Linked DNA regions of Synechococcus elongatus PCC 11801. The protein of the gene in region 1 binds, or shares a complex with, the protein of each later gene. Links are inferred from orthologs where the notes say so. Each region holds a gene or a part of one and is shown in the gene's direction. Other genes may lie near its edges.

Evidence for each region.
Region 2: the proteins of tig (region 1) and rpsG are in contact, whole or in part, in a crystal structure (PDB 3GTY), measured with the Thermotoga maritima proteins. The link is inferred for Synechococcus elongatus PCC 11801 from one-to-one orthologs. Residues at the interface, in WP_004081061.1 of Thermotoga maritima: Glu122, Val124, Val129, Leu130, Tyr133, Glu188, Gly259, Ile262, Tyr263, Glu266, Ser270, Glu273, Gln274, Glu277, Arg308, Gln311, Ile312, Ser315, Tyr316, Glu325, Arg329, Arg336, Leu363, Phe366, Trp367, Arg373, Leu377, Arg381, Leu384, Glu387; in WP_004081843.1 of Thermotoga maritima: Lys34, Lys52, Lys55, Glu59, Arg62, Gln63, Glu66, Asn67, Lys69, Val71, Arg95, Ala109, Lys110, Lys111, Gly112, Arg113, Pro114, Glu117, Glu121, Ile124, Ala125, Tyr127, Asn128, Asn129, Thr130, Gly131, Lys135, Asp139, Arg142, Met143.

What each region holds. Positions count from the first base shown.
Region 1 is NZ_CP030139.2:1,656,526-1,662,054, reverse strand. The notes cover bases 1-2,849. They hold tig (trigger factor), read left to right. Parts: upstream 1-637; coding sequence 638-2,062; downstream 2,063-2,849. Other genes in these bases: clpP (ATP-dependent Clp endopeptidase proteolytic subunit ClpP), read left to right, coding at 2,154-2,849; DOP62_RS08135 (NAD(P)H-dependent glycerol-3-phosphate dehydrogenase), read right to left, coding at 1-370. Also shown: more of clpP, read left to right, coding at 2,850-2,876; ATP-dependent protease ATP-binding subunit ClpX, read left to right, coding at 2,889-4,235; DOP62_RS08115 (alpha/beta fold hydrolase), read left to right, coding at 4,232-5,074; DOP62_RS08110 (lecithin retinol acyltransferase family protein), read left to right, coding at 5,098-5,529. UniProt on the Bacillus subtilis protein: Involved in protein export. Acts as a chaperone by maintaining the newly synthesized protein in an open conformation. Functions as a peptidyl-prolyl cis-trans isomerase.
Region 2 is NZ_CP030139.2:2,621,165-2,634,448, forward strand. The notes cover bases 301-3,103. They hold rpsG (30S ribosomal protein S7), read left to right. Parts: upstream 301-1,368; coding sequence 1,369-1,839; downstream 1,840-3,103. Other genes in these bases: DOP62_RS13080 (phosphodiester glycosidase family protein), read left to right, coding at 301-301; DOP62_RS13085 (phosphomannose isomerase type II C-terminal cupin domain), read left to right, coding at 301-660; rpsL (30S ribosomal protein S12), read left to right, coding at 825-1,199; fusA (elongation factor G), read left to right, coding at 1,914-3,103. Also shown: more of DOP62_RS13080, read left to right, coding at 1-300; more of DOP62_RS13085, read left to right, coding at 298-300; more of fusA, read left to right, coding at 3,104-3,998; tuf (elongation factor Tu), read left to right, coding at 4,025-5,254; rpsJ (30S ribosomal protein S10), read left to right, coding at 5,328-5,645; DOP62_RS13115 (LON peptidase substrate-binding domain-containing protein), read left to right, coding at 5,859-6,521; pheA (prephenate dehydratase), read right to left, coding at 6,534-7,397; DOP62_RS13125 (DUF1997 domain-containing protein), read left to right, coding at 7,477-8,034; DOP62_RS13130 (ribonuclease HII), read right to left, coding at 8,082-8,729; DOP62_RS13135 (Rne/Rng family ribonuclease), read right to left, coding at 8,713-10,926; DOP62_RS13140 (TIGR03960 family B12-binding radical SAM protein), read right to left, coding at 11,438-13,284.

The sequences.
Region 1 (5,529 bases):
CCGGTAAGCCCTGGGCAATTTCCTTGGACAGATTTGGCCCCGAAAGGACTGTGATCGGCTGATGTGGAAAGCGATCGTTCAGAACCTGTGAGGGCGTTCGCCAACCTTGGGGATCCAACCCTTTTGTCGCACTCACCCAAATGGCGCGATCGCTGAGAGAAAGTGCGGCGACTTGATCGGCCACCGAGGCTAAACCCGCCATCGACACCGCCATGATCCAGAGATCAGCCCCAGCTAAAACAGTTGCGAGTGAGGCTTCACTGCGCCGCGACCATTGCCGGACTTCAAGGCCATTGCTGCGCAAAAGCTGAGCAAGGGTTAAGCCCCAAGCACCAGCCCCTAAAACTGCCGCAATTTTCGCCTCTTGCATGGCCTCACAACATCGACATGCCAGTCCCAGCATGGCATTGTTCCTGTCAGGGGCGATCGCAGCATGCCGTAATTGCAGCCGGAATCAATTCAGTCGATTCTGGTCAGGAGCGATGTCCATCAGATACGATCAAAGACTGCAGAAAAAAGAAGCCTCGATCCGCGATCGCCCTCCCTTTGAGATCTCGAGCGCGATCATTGGCCTACGGCAAGGCCATTGGATCATTGCCCACGCTGCAACCAGCTCCCTCAATCAGTCTGAACTCGGATGTCGCTAAAAGTTACCCAGGAGAAGCTGCCGGCCAGTCGCGTTGGTCTGCAGATTGAAGTCAGTGGCGAACAGTCGCGCCAAGTTTATGAGCGCACCCTCACCCGCCTCAGTCGCGAAATTCGCTTGCCAGGCTTCCGCCCCGGGAAAGTACCCCGTCCGGTTCTGATTCAACGCATTGGCGAAGCTGCCCTCAAGGCCAACGCCCTCGAAGACTTGGTGCAGCAGAGCCTCGAAGCCGCGATCGCCCAAGAATCGATTCCAGCGATTGGCAACTACAAACTCAGTAGTGAATTTGAAGCGCTGGTTGATAACTTCCAGCCCGGGCAACCGCTCAGCTTTGAAGCCAGCGTTGATGTACAGCCAACGGCGACTCTGACTCAGTACACCGGCCTCACCGTTGAAGTCGAAGACGTACCTTTTGATGCCAATCGCGTTGACAGCGTTTTGGCAGAGCAACAAAAACAGATGGCGACCTTGGTTCCCGTCGAAGGCCGGAATGCGGCGATCGGCGATGTGGCCGTGATCGACTTCCAAGGCATCTTGGTCGAGAGCGGCGAGGAAATTCCGGGCGGTAGCGCTACTGACTTCCAAATTGAAGTGGAAGAAGATCGCTTTATCCCAGGCTTCATCAGCGGCATCGTCGGCATGGCGATCGAAGAAACCCGCACCGTTGATGCTACCTTCCCCGAAACCTACGGTCAGGAAGAAGTCGCGGGCAAAGCCGCTCAGTTCACGATCACGCTCAAAGAGCTGAAAACCCGTGATCTGCCGGAGCTGGATGATGCGTTCGCCCAAGAAGCGAGCGAATACGAAACGCTAGAAGCATTGAAAGCAGCACTGACTGAGCGTTTTCAAGCGGAAGCGACCAATCAAGTCAAAGCCAACAAGCGCGATGCCATTCTGACCGCGCTGGCCGACCAGCTTGATGTTGAACTGCCTGAATCGCTGCTTCAACGCGAAATCTCCGCCATGATCAACGAGACGGCAACCCGCCTCTCGAATCAGGGCATGGATGTTCGCAAGCTGTTCACCGAGGATGTCTTGGAACGGCTCCGCGAAAGCTCGAAGGACGAGGCAGAGCAACGCCTGCGCCGCACGATCGCCCTCGGTGAACTAGCCAAAGTCACCGAAACCAGCGTCGACGATGAAGCCGTCGCCGTTCGGGCTGCAGAACTACTGAGCAACTACCCGCGTCCGCAAGAAATCGATCGCGATCGCCTCAACACGGTGGTTCGCGAAGAACTCCTCGAGGAAAAACTGGTGGAGTGGTTTGAAGCCAACAACAGCGTGACGCTGGTCACTCCCAAGTCTGAGGACGCGGAAGTCGACGCCTCGACTGCAACCGTTGAAACAACGGCAACAGAAGCATCAGAAGATGCCTCTGCAGAATCGAAAGCGAAGAAGGGCAAGAAAAAAGCCTAGGCCGCATTCTCACAGTCGACTAGTTCGGCGCGGCATAATTGTCGGCAGCGGGACTTTCTCGCTGCCGCTGCTGTATCCATTGCCTTCCTCTATGTTTTCGTCCCAAGCTTCTCTGCCCATTCACAGTCGACGACTGAGCGCTGGTCTCGACAGCCAGTGGCAGCAGCCGCAGATTCAAGCGATCGCAGGCTCCCAGGCTATTGTGCCGACGGTGGTGGAGCAATCAGGACGAGGTGAACGCGCTTTCGATATCTATTCCCGCCTATTGCGCGAACGGATTGTCTTCTTGGGGACAGGCGTTGATGATGCGGTTGCAGACTCGATCGTGGCGCAGCTGCTTTTCCTCGAAGCCGAAGATCCCGAGAAAGATATTCAGCTCTACATCAACTCCCCCGGTGGTTCAGTGACCGCTGGCATGGCGATCTACGACACGATGCAACAGGTCGCGCCAGATGTTGCCACCATCTGCTTTGGTTTGGCAGCCAGCATGGGCGCTTTCTTACTGTCGGGTGGAGCCAAAGGTAAGCGGATGGCTTTGCCTAGCGCCCGCATCATGATCCACCAACCACTGGGCGGCGCTCAGGGTCAAGCTGTGGATATTGAAATCCAAGCCCGTGAGATCCTGTACCACAAGAGCACGCTCAACGACCTGTTAGCGCAGCATACGGGGCAGCCGCTTGAGAAGATTGAAGTCGATACCGATCGCGACTTCTTTATGTCGCCTCAGGAAGCCAAGGCCTACGGATTAATTGATCAGGTACTTACGCGACCAACCGTGGCCATCAACGACCATAATGATGCTGTTCTCCAGTAGCGGGCAGGCGTGATGTCGAGATACGACTCTCACCTGAAGTGCTCTTTTTGCGGGAAATCCCAAGAGCAGGTACGTAAGCTCATCGCCGGACCTGGAGTTTACATTTGTGATGAATGCGTCGACCTCTGTAATGAGATCCTCGACGAAGAATTATTTGACGGCAATGCCAATCCTGCACCACCGCCGGGTGGCGTCAAACCCGCAGCTGCAGCTGCGAGTCATCAAGGGCCTCGCAAACCGAAGCGATCGCTAACGCTGTCGCAAATTCCCAAGCCCCACGACATCAAACGCTATCTTGACCATCACGTCATTGGTCAAAACGAAGCCAAGAAAATGTTGTCTGTGGCGGTTTATAACCACTACAAACGCTTGGCTTATCAGCAGTCAGCTGAAGAAGCAGGCGAAACAATTGAAATTCAGAAATCCAATATTCTGCTGATTGGTCCAACCGGCTGTGGCAAGACTCTGCTCGCTCAGACGTTAGCCAAATTGCTGGATGTCCCCTTCGCAGTTGCCGACGCAACAACACTGACGGAAGCCGGCTATGTCGGTGAAGACGTCGAAAACATTCTGCTGCGGCTCCTGCAAGTGGCTGATCTCGACATCGAGGAAGCTCAACGCGGCATCATCTACATCGATGAAATCGACAAGATTGCACGCAAGAGCGAAAATCCTTCGATCACGCGTGACGTCTCCGGGGAAGGCGTCCAGCAGGCTTTGCTGAAGATGCTGGAAGGCACCATCGCCAATGTCCCCCCCCAAGGCGGTCGCAAGCATCCCTATCAGGACTGCATCCAAATCGACACGCGCAACATCCTGTTTATCTGCGGTGGTGCCTTTGTCGGTCTGGAAAAACTCGTCGATCGCCGCTTGGGCAAAAAATCGATTGGCTTTGTCCACCCTGAAGAGACCAAAACCAAGGAACAGCGGGCGGCTGCCATCCTGCGCCACATGGAACCCGAAGATTTGGTGCAGTTTGGTCTGATTCCTGAATTTATCGGTCGGATGCCGGTGACGGCGGTGTTGGATCCGCTAGACGAAGTGGCGCTGACGGAAATCCTGACGGAACCTCGGGACGCGCTGGTCAAGCAGTATCAGAAGCTGATGCACATGGACAGCGTCGAGCTGGAATTCCGCCAAGATGCGATCGAAGCAATCGCCCGCGAAGCCTTCCGTCGCAAGACCGGAGCTCGGGCACTGCGCGGCATCGTTGAAGAGATCATGCTGGAAGTGATGTACGAGCTGCCGTCTCGCCAGGACGTCACTCACTGCACGATCACGCGGGAGATGGTTGAGAAGCGCTCCAGTGCGGATGTGCTCTTGCATCCTTCGAGTTTGCCGACACCGGAATCCGCTTGATCGCGATCGCCTCACCCCAAGGGGGGACGCTGCAAGCGGAATGGACGTTAGCTGGCGATCGCCAAGCCCCCATTCTCTATCTGCATGGATGGGGCGGCAGTCGTCGCAACTGGCAGCCCATGGCTCAGGATCTTGAGGATTGTGGGGCTGGGCTCGCTCTCGATTGGCGGGGCTTTGGGGAAGCGCGATCGCAGCCTGCGGATCAGGACTACAGCTTGCAAGCGACCGTGGCGGATTTAGTGGCCCTGCTCGATCAGCTGGCTTTGCCATCGGTGCGGATTGTGGCCCACTCCTGGGGTTGCAGTGTGGCGCTGTTGTTCGCTCAGGCTTATTCCGATCGCGTCGATCGTCTCTTGCTGACGGCTAGTGGACTGTTCAGCTATTCAGCGATCGCCTTTGCGATTTTTCAGCAGATCAGTCAACTGCTGGTGCGATCGCGATCGCCGCTCTGGCAGCAAATTCCCGGACTCGATCGCCTGATCCTGAGTCGGTTTTGCCATCAGCCGCTCGATCCAGTGACGACTCGATCCTTTCTGGAAGACTTTCTGCAAGCCGATACCGAAGCCGCGATCGGTAGCCTGCAAGATGCCGTGAGCTTGACAGCAGTCGAGCAACTCGGTCAGGCTTGGCGATCGCTCTCGGTGCCGACTCTGCTAATTTCTGGCCAGTTTGATCAAATCGCTCCCGTTGTCTTAGGGGAGCGTGCTGCTGCTCTGAGCGATCGCTGTCGGCAGGTAGTAATGCCCCAAGTCGGGCACTTACCGATGTTGGAAGATCCCACCGCTTTTGCGGCGATCGCCCGGCCCTTCCTCCAAGCAGACCGCAACTCGCTACCCTAGCGAAGAGGGAGCTTCTGAGTTCTATGGCGCAAGGCGATCATCTGGTAGTCGATCGACGCGGTGGTCTATATACCCATCACGGCATTGATATCGGTGATGGCACCGTTGTGCACTACTTGGAAGGCGAAACGATTGTTCGCACCAGCAAGGATTATTTCCGTCGCGGAGAGCAAATCCGCCTGCGCGACTATGCGGACTGTGACCCCGCCGACATCACAATTGAACGCGCCCTCAGTCGCCTAGGCGAACAACGCTACAACGTCCTTTTTAATAACTGCGAGCACTTCGCCACTTGGTGCAAAACCGGTCGCGCCAACAGTCATCAAGTTGAGCGATCGCTGGCTGTCGGAGCTGTGGGAGGTTTACTCCTTGGGGGTCCCCTCGTTCTGCCTGCCTTAGCAGCAGCCGGTGCCCTTGGCGTCCAGGGCCTGCTCAGTCAGGCCCAGCAAGCTACC
Region 2 (13,284 bases), 960 kb from region 1 along the record:
TTTCAGTCGCGCCTTTGCGATAGAAGCTGCGCCCCGCAGTGCGATCGGGTTGCTTCCTGACGGAAGCTTAATCCTAGTGGCGGCCCATGAGCAGAGCCAAGGCCGTGGCCCAACCCTCCCCCAAATGGCCGCGATCATGCAGCAGTTGGGGGTCGTCGATGCGCTCAATTTCGATGGTGGAAGTTCGACCTCTTTGATCGTCAATGGTCAACTAGTGAACCGAGCTCGGGGAACAGCTGCCCGCGTTCATAATGGTCTGGGAGTCTTTTTGGGCCCTCCTGCTCCAGCGAGTCTGCGATGAAGGTTGGCGATCGCGAACAGCGCCCTTGGGGGCAGTTTGAAATTCTTGATCAGGGCAACGGCTACCAAGTCAAACGCCTAGAGGTGCTACCGAGGCAGGAATTGAGTCTGCAACGTCACCAGCAGCGGCGGGAGCATTGGCTGGTGGTACAGGGGGTTGCCCAAGTTCAGCTGGGCGATCTGACGCTGTCTCTGACCGTGGGTCAATCCCTAGACATTGCGATTGGACAGTGGCATCGTCTCGGCAATCGTGAGGCAGGGCCTCTGATTTTGATCGAGGTGCAAATCGGTCCCTATCTCGGAGAAGATGATATTGAACGTCGAACCGATAACTACGGGCGCTGCCTCTCGCCTTCCTAGCGAGTGTCGCCACGGTAACCCGTCCGTTGTCATGCTCCCCAATTGCTAAGTGACGACATTGGGCGATCGCCCTCTCAAGGCCTTGTGCTTGACCAAGTGCATCAACCCTCGGTAAAGTAAGAGATTGTTGTCTTTTCCAAGAGCAGCCGAACCGGCTTTCTGAAATGCCTACAATCCAGCAGCTGATTCGCGACGAACGCGAAAAAATCACCAAAAAGACCAAATCTCCCGCGCTGAAAAACTGCCCGCAACGTCGTGGCGTTTGTACTCGCGTCTACACCACGACCCCGAAAAAACCCAACTCCGCTCTGCGGAAAGTGGCACGGGTTCGCTTGACCTCTGGCTTTGAAGTCACGGCCTACATTCCGGGAATTGGCCACAACTTGCAAGAGCACTCAGTTGTGATGATTCGTGGCGGTCGGGTGAAGGACTTGCCCGGGGTGCGCTATCACATCATCCGCGGCACCCTCGACACCGCTGGTGTCAAAGACCGTCGTCAAAGCCGTTCCAAATACGGCGCTAAGCGTCCGAAGGCCTAGGTTGCTGGGTGAGCCTTGTCTGCGTTGATCGTGGCAACGTCAACTCTGCAAGCTGCTGGGCAGTTGACCTTGCTCGTTCCAGATGTGATTCATCCTCACCCCTGCGATCGCCCCTTCCAAGCTTTCTTTTTTGCGTTGTAGCCCTTAGCAAGACTTCTGAGATTCACTGATGTCCCGTCGTACCTCTGCCCAAAAGCGTTCGGTCAATCCCGACCCGAAGTTCAACAGCCGCTTGGCCTCCATGATGGTGGCTCGCCTGATGAACTCGGGCAAAAAGTCACTGGCCTTCCGCATCCTCTACTCTGCTTTTGACCTGATCCAAGAGCGGACGGGCAACGATCCCCTTGAGTTGTTCGAGCAAGCTGTTCGTAATGCCACTCCTCTGGTGGAAGTGCGGGCGCGTCGGGTGGGTGGTGCGACCTACCAAGTGCCGATGGAAGTCCGGTCAGAACGGGGTACGGCAATGGCCCTGCGTTGGTTGGTTCAATACTCGCGTCAGCGTCCTGGTAAGTCCATGGCTATCAAGCTCGCCAATGAGCTGATGGATGCGGCTAACGAAACTGGTAGCTCGGTTCGTAAGCGCGAAGAAACCCACAAAATGGCAGAAGCAAACAAAGCTTTTGCTCACTACCGCTACTAGTCCTAGCGAATACAAATCCCGTTACAATATTTAATACGTTCGATTTAGCGATCGACGCTCTCAAGGAGGTTCCAGTGGCACGTTCCGTTCCGCTCGAAAAGGTTAGAAATATCGGTATTGCTGCCCACATTGATGCGGGCAAAACCACGACGACGGAGCGCATCCTGTTTTACTCAGGCGTCGTCCACAAGATTGGTGAAGTCCACGATGGTAATGCTGTTACCGACTGGATGGAGCAAGAGCGGGAGCGGGGCATCACGATCACCGCTGCTGCGATTAGTACCAGCTGGAAAGACTACCGCGTCAATATCATCGACACCCCGGGTCACGTTGACTTCACGATTGAAGTTGAACGCTCCATGCGGGTGCTCGACGGTGTTGTTGCTGTCTTCTGTTCGGTTGGTGGTGTGCAGCCCCAATCTGAAACCGTTTGGCGTCAAGCCGATCGCTACAGCGTGCCTCGGATCGTGTTCGTCAACAAGATGGACCGTACCGGCGCAGATTTCTTCAAGGTCTACGGCCAGATCCGCGATCGCGTCAGAGCGAACGCCGTTCCGATTCAAATTCCGATCGGGGCTGAGAGCGATTTCCAAGGCATTGTTGACCTTGTCGAAATGAAAGCTCACATCTACACCAACGATTTGGGTACCGACATTCAAGTCACCGACATCCCTGCAGAACTGCAGGAAACGGCGGCTGAATGGCGCTCCAAAATGGTTGAAGCGGTTGCCGAAACTGACGAAGCACTTCTCGATAAATACTTCGAAGAAGGCGACCTCAGTGTTGAGGACATCAAAGCTGGCCTGCGCAAAGGCGTGTTGATTCAAGGCAACGATCGCTTGGTCCCGATGCTTTGCGGTTCGGCCTTCAAAAACAAAGGCGTTCAGCTGTTGCTGGATGCAGTGGTTGAGCTGCTGCCTTCTCCCCAAGACATTCCGCCGATTCAAGGCACCTTGCCGGATGGCGAAACGGCGCTGCGTCCTTCCAGCGACGAAGCTCCTTTCTCTGCGCTGGCCTTCAAGATCATGGCCGATCCCTACGGTCGCCTGACCTTCGTTCGTGTCTACTCTGGCGTTCTGCAAAAAGGTAGCTACGTCTACAACGCCACTAAGGGTAAGAAAGAGCGGGTTTCGCGTCTGATCGTCCTCAAGGCTGATGACCGGATTGAGGTTGATGAGCTTCGTGCGGGCGACTTGGGTGCTGTCCTGGGTCTTAAAGATACCTTCACGGGCGACACCCTCTGCGACGACCAAAACCCAATCATTCTTGAGTCTCTGTTCATTCCAGAACCGGTGATTTCGGTTGCGGTTGAACCCAAAACCAAGAACGATATGGAAAAACTTTCGAAGGCGTTGCAGGCGCTTTCGGAAGAAGATCCGACCTTCCGCGTCTCGGTTGACTCTGAAACCAACCAAACGGTTATCGCCGGCATGGGCGAGCTCCACCTAGAAATTCTGGTGGATCGGATGCTGCGGGAGTACAAGGTTGAAGCCAACATTGGTGCTCCTCAGGTCGCCTACCGTGAGACAGTTCGTAAGGCTGTCAAAGCGGAAGGTAAGTTCGTCCGCCAGAGCGGTGGTAAGGGTCAGTACGGTCACGTTGTGATCGAACTGGAGCCGGCTCAGCCTGGCACTGGTTTCGAGTTTGTCTCCAAGATCGTCGGCGGTACGGTGCCGAAAGAGTACGTCGGTCCTGCCGAGCAGGGGATGAGAGAAACCTGCGAATCGGGCGTCTTGGCGGGATACCCGCTCATCGACATCAAGGCAACCTTGGTCGATGGCTCGTATCACGACGTCGACTCGTCTGAGATGGCCTTTAAGATCGCTGGTTCCATGGCGATCAAAGAAGCCGTTCGGAAAGCCGACCCAGTTCTGCTGGAGCCGGTGATGAAGGTGGAAGTGGAAGTGCCGGAAGACTTCCTCGGTTCAGTGATGGGTAACCTGATCTCCCGCCGAGGCCAAATCGAAGGCCAAGCAACCACCAATGGCACGGCCACTGTTTCGGCCAAAGTGCCCCTGGCCGAGATGTTCGGCTATGCAACTGACCTGCGGTCGATGACCCAAGGTCGGGGCATCTTCACGATGGAGTTCAGTCAGTACGAGGAAGTTCCTCGGAATGTGGCTGAAACAATCATCGCCAAAAACAAAGGGAACGCTTAAGTAACCTAAAGGAAGACTGAACGCCAATGGCACGCGCTAAGTTTGAACGCACCAAACCCCACGCCAACATCGGGACCATCGGTCACGTTGACCACGGCAAAACCACGCTGACGGCAGCGATCACCACTGTGTTGGCGAAAGCTGGCATGGCCAAAGCTCGCGCTTATGCAGATATCGACGCAGCTCCTGAAGAAAAAGCTCGTGGTATCACGATCAACACCGCTCACGTTGAATACGAAACCGGCAACCGCCACTATGCTCACGTTGACTGTCCGGGTCACGCTGACTACGTGAAAAACATGATCACGGGTGCTGCGCAGATGGATGGCGCCATCCTCGTGGTTTCGGCGGCTGACGGCCCCATGCCCCAAACCCGTGAGCACATCCTGCTGGCGAAACAGGTCGGCGTTCCTAACATCGTTGTTTTCTTGAACAAAGAAGACATGGTGGATGACGCTGAACTGCTGGAACTGGTGGAACTGGAAGTGCGTGAGCTGCTGAGCTCCTATGACTTCCCCGGTGATGACATCCCCATCGTTGCGGGTTCGGCACTGCAAGCTTTGGAAGCTATCCAAGGTGGCGCTTCCGGCCAGAAAGGTGACAACCCCTGGGTTGACAAGATCCTGAAGCTGATGGAAGAAGTCGACGCCTACATCCCCACCCCTGAGCGGGAAGTCGATCGCCCCTTCCTGATGGCGGTTGAAGACGTCTTCACGATTACCGGTCGTGGCACTGTGGCTACCGGCCGGATCGAGCGTGGTAGCGTCAAAGTCGGCGAAACGATCGAAATCGTCGGTCTGCGCGACACCCGTAGCACCACCGTCACCGGTGTGGAAATGTTCCAAAAGACCCTCGACGAAGGTCTGGCTGGCGACAACGTGGGTCTGCTGCTGCGCGGTATCCAAAAAACCGACATCGAGCGCGGTATGGTCTTGGCCAAACCTGGTTCGATCACGCCTCACACCAAGTTTGAGTCTGAGGTTTACGTGCTCAAGAAAGAAGAAGGTGGTCGTCACACCCCGTTCTTCCCGGGCTATCGTCCTCAGTTCTACGTGCGGACAACCGACGTGACCGGCGCGATCTCGGACTTCACCGCTGACGACGGTTCGGCAGCTGAAATGGTGATCCCGGGCGATCGCATCAAGATGACGGTTGAGCTGATCAACCCGATCGCGATTGAGCAAGGCATGCGCTTTGCAATCCGTGAAGGCGGCCGCACCATCGGTGCTGGTGTCGTTTCCAAAATCCTCCAGTAGGATTTAAACCCCTAAGGAGTCGGTGGTGAGTCATCACCGACTCTGTCTTTTTGAACCTTGATAATTAACTCCCATGGCTACCCTGCAGCAGCAGAAAATTCGGATTCGTCTCAAGGCTTTTGATCGTCGACTGCTGGATACTTCCTGCGATCGCATCGTCGAAACCGCTAACCGCACGAATGCCACTGCGATCGGCCCAATTCCGTTGCCGACTCGCCGTCGTATCTATTGCGTGCTGCGTTCGCCCCACGTGGACAAAGATTCGCGTGAGCACTTTGAAACGCGGACGCACCGTCGGATCATCGACATCTACCAGCCGTCTTCTAAAACGATCGATGCCTTGATGAAGCTCGATCTGCCAGCTGGGGTAGACATCGAAGTTAAGCTCTAATCATCACTGAAATCAGGAAGCGGGAATCAACTCCCGCTTTTTGTTTTTCAACCCATCCGACAACAGACCTTTAGTGGCTTAGTATCGTCCCTTACAGCGATCAGGTAAAGTTAAGTAACAAGTTTCTGAGACGTCGGCAGGAGTCAACCCGAAAGTTGTTCTTGTCGATCGCGATAGTCTCACACCATTCCCTTAGACGGCGCGATTAGCCTTATGGCACCTGACTCCCTGTCTGTGCGCGAGCTCCCCCTCTTCCCTTTGCCGGAAGTTGTGTTGTTTCCGGGGCGTCTGCTGCCGTTACACATTTTTGAGTATCGCTATCGCATCCTGATGCAGACGATCCTGGAGAGCGATCGCCGCTTTGGGGTGCTGCTCTGGGATCCGGCAAAAGATGAAGCGGCAACGGTTGGCTGCTGTGCGGAACTGATTCGTCATCAGCGTCTCCCCGATGACCGGATGAATGTTTGGACCCTAGGCCAGCAACGCTTTCGGGTGCTGGACTATGTTCGGGAAAAACCTTTCCGCGTCGGTCTCGTGGAATGGATTGAAGATGAAGCTACGGATGATGACTTAAAACCACTGGCAACAGAGGTGGATACCGTCCTACGGGATGTCGTGCAGTTGTCGGGTAAGTTGTCGGATCAAGAGATTGAGCTACCGGATGATCTCCCAGACTTGCCCCGTGAGTTGTCCTACTGGGTCGCAGGCCATCTCTACGGCGTTTATGAAGAGCAGCAAAGCTTACTCGAGATGCTCAGTACCCGCGATCGCTTAGAACGCGAGTTAGAAATTCTAGGCTCAACCCGCAGTCACTTAGCTGCTCGAACCGTGCTCAAAGACACGTTGAATAGCTTTCAAAACCCGAGTGAGTCCTGACCTCAAGATGGGTTAGCTGGGCTGGACAACTTGAGTGAAATCGAGACTGTCGTAGCTACCGAGAACCCGGAGTTGCTCAGTACAGTCCGCAACGGCTTGGACAGCTTGAGCGATCGCAGGCTCCCGCAAATCTGCTTCAAGATCGAGGAAAAACAGATACTCCCCGAGCGATCGCTTGGTTGGTCGCGACTCGATACGGCTGAGGTTGATCTGGCGCTCAGCCAAAATTTGCAAAGGTTGCACCAAGGCGCCTGGGACGTTGGCATCCAAGCTGAAGCTAAGGGAAGTGCAGGCTCCACCAGGGGTCAGGTTGCGACTGACTACCCAAAAACGGGTGCGGTTATCTGGCGAGTCGTTGATCGGGAAGGACTGAATCGGCATCTGATACAGCTCTGCTGCCCGCGTTGAGGCAATCACCGCTCGCTGTGGATGACGCTCTAAATCTTGCAGGGCTTCAGTGGTGGAGTTGGTGGGAATCAATTCGGCTTGGGGCAACTGGCGCTGCAGCCACTGTTGACATTGCGCTAACGCCTGTGGATGGGAGAGCACCTGACGGATGGCGGTGCGATCGTCCTCAAAACTGATCAAAGCATGGGCGATCGGTAAAATCAGAGCGCGTTGAATCGAGAGTTGAGGCAACTGCCACAGACTATCGAGGGTTGCCGCAACACTGCCTTCCACCGAATTCTCGACAGGTACAACCGCGTAATCAACCGTCCCATCCGCCAGGGTTTGGAGGGTTGCGGGAATACTCCGACAGGCCAAGAGGTGGCTGGGTTGCTGATCTTGATCGGTTAACCAGGCCTGAAAGCGTAGTGCTGCCATCTCGGCATAGGTGCCAATTGGACCTAAATGGGCGATCGCCCGCTCGGACATAGCTTCTCCTTGTCGCTCCATTCGCTAGCCTTGGGCTGAGACGCCGTAAAATCGTCGGAAATGGTGCCCATCTCCTCGCATGCTCAGTCGATTTGCTGCAAGCCAAGCGGTTGAATTAACGATTCACCAACCGATAGCTCGTAGCCTTCAGGATTATCTCAGACAGTCCGAGCGAATCGTTTATACCCTCTTCAACCACGAGCAGTTGCAGGTTCTGGGCAACCATCTCTACCGTTTTGAAATGCGGCCGCTGCAATTTTTTTCCTTGCAACTGCGACCGATTGTTGATTTAGCTGTATGGACGAATGAGGCTGGCGTTTTGCAAATCCAGTCGCGCGATTGTCAGCTGCGGGGATTGGATTTGCTGGCGGCACGATTTCGGTTGGATTTAGAAGGTGAGCTGATGGCGGAGTCCAGTCATGCGCTCACCGGTGAAGCTCGCCTCAATGTTGAAGTGCAGATGCCACCTCTCTTGCGTTTCACACCCCGCCCCATGCTGGAAGCGGCTGGTAATGCCCTGCTAAAAGGTGTCCTGCTCACGATTCGCCAGCAAATTCAACGGCGACTGATTGAGGACTATCTGCTCTGGAGCCAAGAATCCTGCTGCTCTTCTGTGCTGCCACCGCCGTTAGGCTAACCGAACGATCGCAGACTTGCCTGACAGATATTCCAGAATCAGAGAGATCAGAACAAGCTGATCTGCTTTGGTTGTTGCAGGAGCGATCGCAGAAAGCGGGGGCGATGGAGTGGAGTAGGGCCGAACTGCAGAAGGGCCTGGCGATGTTGAGCGGTGCCATAGCCTTTGTGCTGGCGCAGTCCATAGTCGGGATAGCGATCATCCAAACGCTCCAATAGGCGATCGCGCCAAACTTTAGCCAGAATGCTGGCAGCCGCGATCGTGACACAGTGACGATCGCCCTGCACCACACTGGTCTGAGCGAGCTCCAGTTTTGGCAAGCGTTGGTTCCCGTCAATCAAACAACGACTGAGGGGGCGATCGATCTTGGCGAGGGCGCGCCGCATCGCTAGAAACGTGGCTTGCAGAATATTCCAGCGTTCAATTTCTGCCACACTCGACAGTCCCCAAGCAACTGCCTCAGCAGTCTCGCAGATGAGCGGATAGAGCTGCTCCCGCCGTTGCTGACTGAGTTGTTTACTGTCCGTGACACCAGCCTGCTGCAAGGGTGCGATCGCAGCTTCGGGCAGCACAACCGCCGCTGCCACCACCGGACCAAACAGACAGCCGCGTCCGACTTCATCGATCCCAGCGACCGTCTGCCAGCGATCGCCAGGGCCGAAAAAGTCTGTATCTAACCTAGTCTTGGGACTCACGTTGCGCCGAAGACCGCCGCCGCCGCCGTCCGGGAGCTGGAGTTGCGGGTTCGCTGGTAAGAGCAGGGGCTTCTGTTGCTTCGCTCGCGACTGCAACCTCAACCGGAGTGGGGAGTGCCTCAACTGGAGCAGGTTCGGGTGCGACGACAACTTCTTCTGTAACAGCAGTCATTGCTACTTCGGTTATTACGCTGCTGGGCTGCTCAGTAGGCGGTTCTGCTGCACTGCTCGAATCCGTGCTGGATACAGAACTCGCAGAACTCGTCGTCTCACGGTTGTCGCGGGCGAGAGTCGGGCGTCCACTGTCACCGCCACCCCGACGATGGCGCGATCGCTGATCATAGAGGGCTTTTGCTGCAGCGATCGCCGCTTCCTTTTCCGATTCTTGGGCATAGACCCCGACCAGCACAGGCTGTCCTGGCTCCGGCTGAGTTTCAGCCCGGATCAAGGGTGAAGCTCCCATCCAGGCGTAGAGTTCTTGCTCTTCAGGGGTTAATTCAACTGCCACAATGACTGGTGGCTCGGGCGGTTGTCGCCGAGGCCGGCGACTGATCCCCGTCGATTCCTGTTCGCGATCGGGGGCTGAATCCCGAGTGGTAGCGGCAAGCGCTTCAGCGAGTCCGGGCGAAGCACTGATCTCAGGGTTGATACCGGTATTGGGCAGGCTAGGGCTAGCATTCCGGCCGCCCCCGCGCCGCCGCCCTCGTCGTTGGGGCGATCGCTCCAGTAAACCTAGGCTGCTGTAACTATCGCCGTTGTTCTCCAGCTCGCTGGTAGTGGTGGCTTCGTTCAGAAGGGGTGGAACGCCCGTGGCTCGGGCTAGGGCACTGCGCGCTGGCGAAAGATAACTATCGTTGCTGGGAGCCACCAAATTGGAACTGGCACTCGCTGGGGTGGTTGTCGCCACAGGTGTCGTTACCGGTGGGCGCTCGGAGGTGCGTACGAGCGGCTGCGCCCCAACTTCACCCGGCAGATGGGCAACATGACCCAATCCCCCACAGGCGGTACAGGGTGTGCTGAAGAGTTCATAGATGTTTTGACCCTGGCGCTTGCGGGTCAGCTCCACCAAGCCGAGTTCTGAGAGCTGTGAAATCTGCGGCCGAGACTTGTCTTGGCGCAGGGCTCGCGTGAAATGCTCCAGCACCTGCAACTGGTCGCGGCGAGAATCCATGTCAATGAAATCGACAATGATTACGCCAGCGATATTGCGCAGCCGTAGCTGGCGAGCGATTTCGGCTGCTGCCTCACAGTTAGTCCACAAAACGGTTTCTCGTGCCGTGGCCGATCGCGTGAATGAGCCGGAGTTGACGTCAATCACCGTCAGAGCTTCGGTCTTCTCGATGATGATGTAGCCACCTGAGGGCAGATCCACCCGAGGTTTGAGTGCCTCCCGAATGGCGGCATTGACTCGGAAGTAATCGAGAATCGAACTGCGATCGCGGTACTGCTCGATTAACAGGCCTGGGGTAATCTCTCCTGCTCCCCAAGTACTGAGGTGCTGCTTGACCCGCTTTAATCCCGTGTGGGAGTCCACTACAATCCGGTTGACAGTCTCGTCATACATATCCCGCAGCACGCGCTGGATGAAGTCATCATCGCGGGTGAGTAGGGCCGGTGCTGGGGTGGAATCGGCCAACTGGAGAGTCTGCTCCCACTGCCGTTGCAGCGCCTCCAGATCCTCAATGATCAGCTCTTCAGCCACGCCATCGGCTTCGGTACGCACCAGCAGACCCATGCCCGCTGGTTTGATCAGCACACTAAGTGCCCGCAGTCGATTGCGCTCACTCTCGGACATGATCCGGCGCGACAGGCTGACCCCACTGCTGTAGGGCATCAGCACCAAGTAACGACCGGGAAGACTGATGTTGCCAGTCAGGCGGGGCCCCTTGGAACTGGTGGGCTCCTTCATCACCTGGACCAGCACTTTTTGCTGGGGTGCGAGTAGCTCAGTAATCGCGCCAGCACTACGCCGTAAGCGCAGGGGGCCTAAATCTGTAACGTGAATAAAGCCATTTTTCTCGCTGTCGCCGATGTTGACAAACGCCGCATCAATTCCAGGAAGCACATTCTCAACGACGCCGAGGTAAATGTCGCCAATCTGATGAGTGCCTTTGGCAACAATGAATTCTTCGATCTGGTCTTCGGCAAAAACGGCTGCGATGCGGTGCTGTTCAGCAATAACGATTTGTTTGGGCATGCCTGAGGCTCTAGTTGTCTGGCAGTGCGAGCAGAGACGAAAGACCGACAGGAGCTGCGATACGCAACGCAACACCCGTCTGCTGGCGCAGCCTCGAGGATCTGGCTAAAGCTCAGGATCGTTCGACTGTCTGTTAGCGCTCGACACCGACAGACGCTGCATCAAAACCGGATGTTGCCCTCGCAGGACATCCCTACCGTGAGGCCGGGGAACTGAAGTCTAGTGAAAGCGACGCTATTGAAGCACGATCGCCATCTGTAAAGGCCTGATCGCGTCGATGGGCGTTGGGCTAGAAGACGTTGAGAAAATCCGGCAGTTAGAAAAGCCTAGGAGAAGCTCAGAAAGGTTTCCGAGCAAAACTGCACTAATCCGGCAGTAGCCACTCAGGCTTGGAACTGAGGGACTTCTCAATTACAGTCCCTGTCTTCGGCAGTCGGGCTAGGTGAAATCTTTTCACTCAGCTTAAGTGCCACATTATCACACTCGCACGACCCGTACCCTCGCGGCGGCCTCAGTCCAGATGCAGCGATCGCCGGTGGGCATGACGTAACTGGAACGATCGCCCGCTGACTTGCTGGAGCAGTGTAATCACCTGCTCAGGACGCAGCAGTGTGCCGTCATTGCGGCAGGAACCAACGTAGCGTAGCCAAAAGCCAGAGTCGCCACCGGTTGCTTGCAAACGCTGCGGCAAGACCCCAGCTTCCGTACGAGTCAAAGTGTGGAGCCGTTCCCGCAGATTGACTTCCACTTTTTTGCCGGACTTCGTGGTCTGCTCCACCAACACCGTGTCAGCTTCTAGGACTGAGGCAACCAATGCCTCAACATCGACAGACTCTTCTGGCTCGATCCAAAGGTCATACTCTGCGCGACTAAGAAGCGCTGTCACAGCCTGGCTCTTGAGGACAACCTCTGCGGTTTCGTAGATTGGCAATTCTGGATCGAGGTGGGTCGCGAGCCGTTGCTGAAATTCCGCTGGCTCGATCGCCTGGAACAGTTCAAAATCCATCAGCTCCGCTTCGCTACTCATACCCAAGGGCAGGGCATTGGCGGGCACGATGCGCGGACTGGGGTGGAAGCCACCGCTGAATGCCACCGGCAACTTGGCTCGCCGTACGGCGCGATCGAAGACCCGCAGCAAATCTAAATGGCTGAGCAGGGTCATTTGGCCGAGTTTGCCAAAGCGAATCCGCAGACGCTGAACTTTTTCGGTCGGCGGTTGGAAGTGCCCTTGGAAGTTGGGAATGGCTGGCGGTGCTACCACGACGTTGTGGCCAAAATCGACGCCGCAGACGCCGCAGTGACTGCAGCCATCAAACGAGCAGTCAGGCACGACCGCTGCTTCGAGGGCTTTTTGCAGATCCTCCTGTAGCCAGCGTTTATCGATGCCGGTATCGAGGTGATCCCAGGGCAGCGGCGCATCCAAAGCGCGATCGCGGCTTTCCTCACCTTCAAACAGATTCCATTCGCCGGTTTCAACTTGGCGATATTTCCAGTCCAATCCCGCTTCTGCGATCGCCTGCGTCCAAGCGCCATAGGCTTTGTCGAGACTTTCCCACCAAGCATCCATGCCGGCACCCAGTTCCCAAGCACGGCGAACCACAGCAGATAGACGGCGATCGCCTCGCCCGACAAAGTCCTCCATCGCCGAGATGCGTACATCGGTGAAGTTGACCTTGAGGTTGGGGATTTGCTTGAACTCTGCCGCTAGCAATTCCTGCTTGCGCTTGAATTCCGTGGTGGACACGGAGTGCCATTGGAAAGGTGTGTGCGGCTTCGGCGTGAAGTTGGAAATCGTCAGGTTAAAGCCCAGCTTTTTCTTGCGGCCTCGGCATTCTTGCTGCAGCCAGCGCACGGTTTCGGCGATGCCCAGCACATCGGCATCAGTCTCACCGGGCAAACCGATCATGAAGTAGAGCTTGACGCGATCCCAGCCTTGCTCATAGGCGGTTTTAACACCGCGCAGCAGCTCCTCATTGGTCAGCCCTTTATTGATGATGTCGCGTAGCCGTTGGGTGCCCGCTTCTGGCGCAAAAGTCAGGCCGCCCTTGCGCGTGCCACCAATGATGTTGGCAATATTGTCGTCAAAGCGATCGACCCGCTGACTGGGCAGCGACAGGGTAATGTTTTCGTCCTGCAGGCGGTTTTTGATTTCAATTCCGACGGCGGGTAGTGCCAAGTAATCGCTGCAACTGAGTGAGAGCAACGAGAACTCGTTGTAGCCGGTGGCACGAATACCGGTTTCGATCGCCTCGACCACTTGCTCTGGTTCCACATCCCGTGCGGGACGGGTGAGCATGCCCGGCTGGCAGAAGCGGCAACCGCGAGTACAGCCGCGCCGAATTTCAATCGTCAGGCGAT